Cellvibrio sp. PSBB006: one gene and its partner. The protein of the gene in region 1 interacts with the protein of each later gene in a pairwise test. Links are inferred from orthologs where the notes say so. Each region holds a gene or a part of one and is shown on either strand. Other genes may lie near its edges. The genes, in order: CBR65_RS11335 and CBR65_RS19025.

The links.
Region 2: the proteins of CBR65_RS11335 (region 1) and CBR65_RS19025 interact in binary tests that used the Escherichia coli proteins (3 or more experiments, as listed by UniProt). The link is inferred for Cellvibrio sp. PSBB006 from one-to-one orthologs.

What each region holds. Positions count from the first base shown.
Region 1 is NZ_CP021382.1:2,710,451-2,713,752, reverse strand. Bases 20-2,994 are described here. They hold CBR65_RS11335 (sulfate/molybdate ABC transporter ATP-binding protein), read left to right. Parts: upstream 20-965; coding sequence 966-2,024; downstream 2,025-2,994. Other genes in these bases: CBR65_RS11330 (MFS transporter), read right to left, coding at 2,164-2,994; cysW (sulfate ABC transporter permease subunit CysW), read left to right, coding at 20-839. Also shown: more of cysW, read left to right, coding at 15-19; more of CBR65_RS11330, read right to left, coding at 2,995-3,302. UniProt on the Escherichia coli protein: Part of the ABC transporter complex CysAWTP involved in sulfate/thiosulfate import. Responsible for energy coupling to the transport system.
Region 2 is NZ_CP021382.1:4,563,069-4,566,349, forward strand. The notes cover bases 169-3,122. They hold CBR65_RS19025 (glutamate-5-semialdehyde dehydrogenase), read left to right. Parts: upstream 169-989; coding sequence 990-2,255; downstream 2,256-3,122. Other genes in these bases: CBR65_RS19020 (glycine zipper 2TM domain-containing protein), read right to left, coding at 203-793; nadD (nicotinate-nucleotide adenylyltransferase), read left to right, coding at 2,279-2,920; rsfS (ribosome silencing factor), read left to right, coding at 2,986-3,122. In the rest of the region: CBR65_RS19015 (PepSY domain-containing protein), read right to left, coding at 1-121; more of rsfS, read left to right, coding at 3,123-3,281. UniProt on the Escherichia coli protein: Catalyzes the NADPH-dependent reduction of L-glutamate 5-phosphate into L-glutamate 5-semialdehyde and phosphate. The product spontaneously undergoes cyclization to form 1-pyrroline-5-carboxylate.

The DNA of each region.
Region 1 (3,302 bases):
CAGAACCTTTATGGATGCAAATGACGTTAATCAGTATGGCATTGCTTTTTTTAGCGCTGTTTTTAGTGGTGCCATTAATCGCCGTATTTACCGAAGCCTTTTCGCGCGGTGCCGATGTGTATTGGGCGGCCATTACCGAACCCGATGCCTGGCATGCGATTACATTAACCTTGTTGGCGGCAGCCATCGCTGTGCCGCTCAATGTCATATTCGGTTTGGCCGCAGCCTGGTCGATCACCAAATTCCAGTTTCGTGGCAAGCAGGCATTGATCACCTTGATCGATTTGCCTTTTGCTGTCTCGCCGGTGGTGGCTGGTTTAATTTATGTGCTGCTCTTCGGCGCGCAGAGTTGGTTTGGCCCCTGGCTCTCCGACAACAACATACACATTATTTTTGCCGTGCCGGGCATTGTATTGGCCACCGTGTTTGTCACCTTTCCGTTTATCGCACGCGAATTAATTCCCTTGATGGAAGAGCAGGGCACATCCTATGAAGAAGCGTCGCTCACGTTGGGCGCCAGTGGTTGGCAAACTTTTTGGCGAGTGACGTTGCCGTCCATTAAATGGGGTTTGCTCTACGGCATTATCTTGTGTAACGCGCGTGCCATGGGTGAGTTTGGTGCAGTGAGTGTCGTTAGCGGCCATATTCGCGGCCAGACCAACACGCTGCCGTTGCATATTGAAATTTTATACAACGAATATCAATTTGCGGCGGCCTTTGCTGCTGCCTCGTTACTTGCCGGTTTGGCATTGATCACGCTATTGGTGAAATCTTTACTGGAATGGCAGCACACACGGGAGCGCGAAAAATCCATCCGCGCTGCCCAACAACAAACCTGACTGACCATCCGTAGGTCGGATTAGCCGCAAGACGTAATCCGACACCATGGTGGCCAAAGGCATTGTCCCTGACACCAGAGATTCCAAAAAAGTAGCACTCTATTTATTCACGCAACGAGAAACATCATGAGCATCCAGGTCAAAAAAATCCACAAAAACTTCGGCAGTTTTTCCGCGTTGAATAACGTTTCACTGGATTTCCCCACCGGTGAACTGGTCGCGCTGCTTGGCCCCTCCGGCTGCGGTAAAACCACACTCCTGCGCATTATTGCCGGTCTCGAACAACCGGATAGCGGCGTAGTGGAATTCCACGGCGAAGACGCCACTAACGTCCATGTGCGCCAGCGGCAAGTAGGTTTTGTGTTTCAACACTATGCACTGTTTCGTCATATGACGGTGTTTGATAACGTGGCCTTCGGGTTGACCGTGCGACCCAAACACACACGCCCGAATAAAAAAGACATTGCTGAGCGCGTTCATGAATTGTTGCGCCTCGTGCAACTGGACTGGCTCGCCGATCGTTATCCGGATCAGCTTTCCGGCGGTCAACGTCAACGTATTGCCTTGGCTCGTGCGCTCGCGGTAGAACCAAAAGTGTTATTGCTCGATGAACCCTTCGGTGCACTCGATGCAAAAGTCCGTAAAGACTTGCGTCGCTGGTTGCGTCGTTTGCACGATGACTTGCATATCACCTCGATCTTTGTCACCCACGATCAGGAAGAGGCCATGGAAGTAGCGGATCGCATTGTGGTGTTAAACAAAGGTAAGATCGAACAGATCGGTTCGCCGGATAAGGTTTACAATAATCCTGCCAGTCCATTTGTGTATGACTTTATCGGACAGGTGAATTTATTTCACAGTCGTGTCAGCGAAGGCTGGGCCCATATCGGCGATTACAAATTACCGGCCCCGGAACACGCGAGCGTTAAAGACAGTGCTGCTGTTGCTTATGTTCGGCCGCACGATATTGAACTACAAGCGGAACCCCAGGGGGAGGGTTTTATCGAAGCGACAGTGGACAGTATCAGTACGGCGGGTTCGGTGTTGCGCATTGAATTGCGCCATGCACTCAGCGAGGATATTTTTCATGTGGAATTGCCGCGCTCGCAGGAACGTTTAATTCATTTACAACCTGGCGCCAGGGTTTATGCCAAACCTGTTAATTCCAAGGTGTTTTTGCAATGATTGTCAGATTAGGCTTCTTGGTTCTCTGAATTAACCCCCCAGCAATGGTGGGCAAAAGATGAAACCCTCGATCAACGCATCCGCGAACGCTTCAGCGATATACACGCCCAAGCCACACGCTGTAGCCGGGATCAAGTTTTTAAGTTCTGAAATAAACCCGCCGGATGTATGGCAACTTCACCAACACCATGATGCCAAACACAGCCGCCGCTGCGCCGAGCAACCACTGCAAACTCACCCATTGTGCGCAAGCACCGAAGATAAACGCACCCAGTGCCGGGCCGGCGCGAAAGATCAAACCGTACAGTGCCATCACCCGGCCTTTCATGGCAGGTTCGCTCAGTGTTTGCGCCATGGTTTGCATACCGATATTGCACACCACATGAAAAACACCGGCAATGGCGATGATCAACACCACCCATTCTAGTTGCGTCGTGAATGAAAAAATCATCAGGGTTGCAGCAATACCGATGGCGGCACCGAAGGTGATTTTAATTAAATGATCGGCGGGCTTGGCTTTTAACATCCAGATTGCGCCGAGCAAAGCACCGAATCCTTGCGCGCTCATTAACCACGACAAGGTTTGCGGGCCACCGCGCAAAATATCCCCCGCGATAGCTGGAAATAATTCGCTGAACGGCCGCGCGAGTAACGCAAAACCCAGTGCCAGCGCAAACAGTGCCGCAATCACCGGTGTGTGACGGATATAGGAAAATCCTGAATGGATGTCGTGCAGAATATGCGCGGTGCGTGGCGATAAGCCCGGTCGGTTAATGTGATGGCGTACCCATACGATCACAGTCACCAGTGCGATAAACGAAAACGCATTGATCAGAAAAACCTGTTCGATATGGCCGGTCACCATCACCAGACCGGCAATCGCCGGGCCGAGACTGCGGGCCAGGTTCACAGCAATGGAATTGGTGGCGATGGCCTGCGACATGCGTTCCGGCGGCGCCAGTGAACCGATCACCACCATGCGCACCGGTTGATTAAAACCTTGCACGCTGGCATCGGTGATCGACCACGCGAGTAATAACCAGATGGTCAATACGCCGCTGGCCGTCATGGCCCAGAGGACCAGCGTCAGCAGAATCAGCAATGTTTGGGTGAGTAACATCAGACGAAAAGGATTGCTGCGATCAGTCACCGCGCCCGCCAGCGGTGCGACCCACAAGGCCGCGATCAAATCGCTCATGGCAATGGCGCCTACCCAGGCTGGCGAATGGGTCAGTTCCCAGGTCAACCAACCCACTGCCGTTTTTTGCATCCAACTGC
Region 2 (3,281 bases), 1.9 Mb from region 1 along the record:
GTGAGCCCAGCGTCATTGCCAGCAGCACAATAATCAGCCAGCGACAGGGGGAATTGGAGTGACGCAACAGCGACATGGCAAGACTTCCTGCAAAATCATCAAGTTGGGAGTAAGTATACAAGGTGTTTGCAACTACCGCGTGTGTGCCTTCACAGGAAAAAAGAATCCGGGGTGATTTGGCACCCCGGCAAAAGCGGAGCCATTAATAGCCGCGACCCGGGCGCACATGAACATCGACAGGAATACGGTCACCGGGATGCTGGCTGGTGCGGGTTTGGTAATACTGTCCGTGGTACTGATAGGTTACGTCGTAACCTATCACGCGCTGCGAATACTCGGTTTGGTAGCGGGTGTGGCAAACCTGCTCGTCGCGGTAGTGGGTAGTCCCGCCGCCGGACCGGTTGCGGCTGATGTCATGACCGATAGTTGCGCCGAGCAAACCGCCAGCCACGGCACCGACATCTTTGTTGCGTTTGCTATGCCCCAATTCATGGCCGACAGCCGCACCGATTAATCCGCCCACCACGGCACCGGTATAGGAATTACTTCTGCCGGGTTCACGATAAGCAACGGTTTCATAGTGGCAGGATTGCTGCGGCACCTGTGCTTCAATCCGCTGGTAAATCGGGCGAGCCTCGACCACGCGGGCATAGTCCCCGTGGCCTCTGTGATCGTAGCCAGTGTGACGATGCTGGTGCTTGTGGTGATGTTTGTGGCCCGCCAAAGCGCCATTGGCCAGCAACAAGCTCAAGGTGACGCCGGTGATGGTGCTGATCAAGAGGGACTTTTTCATGGTTGTTCTCCACTGAGTAATCTGGGGATCAAGGGACTCTTCACCCTTGGCAGCAGATTACCGCCATCAAACTGAACCGGAACTGAAGTAAATCCCGCTTTATGTCCCGCTAAATTCGCCAAAAGGGTGCGGCAATCAGGGTATAATCGCCGCACTCTTGTCTTCACATCACCCAGTTCACGGATTTTTACCACTGATGACCGATTCTCTTGATGTAAAAGCCTATATGGCCGAGTTGGGCCGCAATGCCCGTCAGGCGTCACGCGTGATTGCATCCACGTCAACCGGCGTAAAAAACCAGGCATTGCTAGCGATTGCTGATGCCCTTGATAACGCCCGTGCCACGCTGACTACTGAAAACCAGAAAGACCTGGAAGCTGGCGCGGCCAATGGTCTGGATTCCGCCATGTTGGATCGTCTCGCCCTCAAGCCGAGCACAATTGACGGCATGATCGAAGGGCTGCGCCAGGTAGCCGCACTGCCGGACCCTTGTGGTGAAATCACTGGTTTGAGCTATCGCCCGTCCGGCATTCAGGTGGGCAAGATGCGCGTTCCACTGGGTGTGGTGGGCATCATCTATGAATCCCGGCCCAATGTGACGATTGATGCGGCCAGCTTGTGTCTCAAATCCGGTAACGCGGCGATCCTGCGCGGTGGCAGTGAAGCCATTCATTCCAATCGCGCTATTGCCGTTTGCCTGCAACAAGGGCTGAAAGCTGCCGGTTTGCCCGACACGGTCGTGCAAATTGTGGAAACCACCGATCGCGCTGCTGTGGGCGAATTAATCACCATGCCCGAATATGTGGACGTCATTGTCCCGCGCGGCGGCAAGGGGCTGATCGAGCGGATCAGCAATGACGCGCGCGTCCCGGTAATTAAACACCTTGATGGCATCTGCCACGTGTATATCGACGATAAAGCAGATCTTGAAAAAGCCTTCGCCATTGCCCTCAATGCCAAGACCCATCGCTACGGCGTATGCAATGCGATGGAAACCCTGCTGGTGGCCGAGAGTGTTGCGGCCAACATCCTGCCGCGTTTGGCGGTAGCCTTTGGCAAAAAGGATGTGGAGCTGCGCGGTTGTGAAAAAACCCGCGACCTGATCAATGTCAATATCGCCACCGAAGAGGATTGGGCTACCGAGTACCTCGCTCCGGTGTTGTCGATCAAGGTGGTGGCCGGTCTGGATGAAGCCATTGACCACATTACCCGTTACAGCTCACAACATACCGACGCTATCGTGACCGAAGACTTCACCCGCGCGCGCCGGTTTATCACCGAGGTGGATTCCAGTTCGGTGATGGTCAATGCCTCGACCCGTTTTGCTGATGGTTTTGAATATGGTCTGGGAGCGGAGATCGGTATCTCTACTGACAAGATTCACGCGCGTGGGCCGGTAGGGCTGGAGGGATTAACCTCGCAAAAATGGGTCGTGCTGGGTGATGGGCACATTCGCCAATAAAGCCGCTGAAGGCGACGCCATTCATGCGTAACAAGATCGGCATCCTGGGCGGCACCTTTGATCCGATTCATCACGGTCATTTGCGACTTGCCTTGGAGTTGAAGCAATCTTTGGGATTGGCCCAGATGCGTCTGATGCCTTGTCATCGCCCGGTGCATCGCGGTCAGCCGCAGGTCAGCAGCGCACAGCGGGCCGAGATGATTCGCCTGGCGGTGATGGATTGCCCTGAGCTGACTCTGGATGAGCGCGAATTACGCCGCGATGAGCCGTCGTATACCTTTGATACCTTGCGCAGCCTGCGAGCCGAGTTGGGTGCAGAAGTGAGTTTGATCTGGGCCATGGGCACTGATGCCTTTGCAGCGCTGGATTCCTGGAACCGTTGGCAGGAACTGCTCGATTACACACATCTGGTGGTGATTGAGCGCCCCGGTTTTTCCCTGCCGAACGCAGGACCGGTAGCGGCGTTATTACAACACCATCGCGCATCGGCGACAGCGCTGGATGAACTGCCGGGCGGCGCAATTGTCTTGCCTTCATTGCGTCTTCTGGATATTTCGGCCACCGGCATCCGCGCGCAGTTGGCGGCTGGTGAGTCAGCACAGTTTTTATTACCCGAGTCGGTGCGACGATACATCCTGGCCGAAGGACTTTATCGACAGGATTAAGCATCATTTTCATGACTTCACTCAATGACGGGTGGAGTATTTTTTTATAAGTAAGCAGGTAAAGAATGTTAGAAGAGTTAAGCCAGATCGTGATCAATGCGCTCGAAGATCTGAAAGCTAAAAATATTGTGCAGTTGGATGTGCGCGAGATGACCGATGTGACGGATACCCTGATCATCGCCAGCGGCACCTCTAATCGCCATGTGAAATCCATCGCCAATAACGTGGTGGAAGACTCCAAAAAACTCGGTTACATGCCGCTCGGTGTGGAAGGCATTGATGCCGGTGATTGGGTGCTGGTGGATTTCGGGGATATCGTTGTGCATGTGATGCAGGAAGAAACCCGCAATTTTTATGAGCT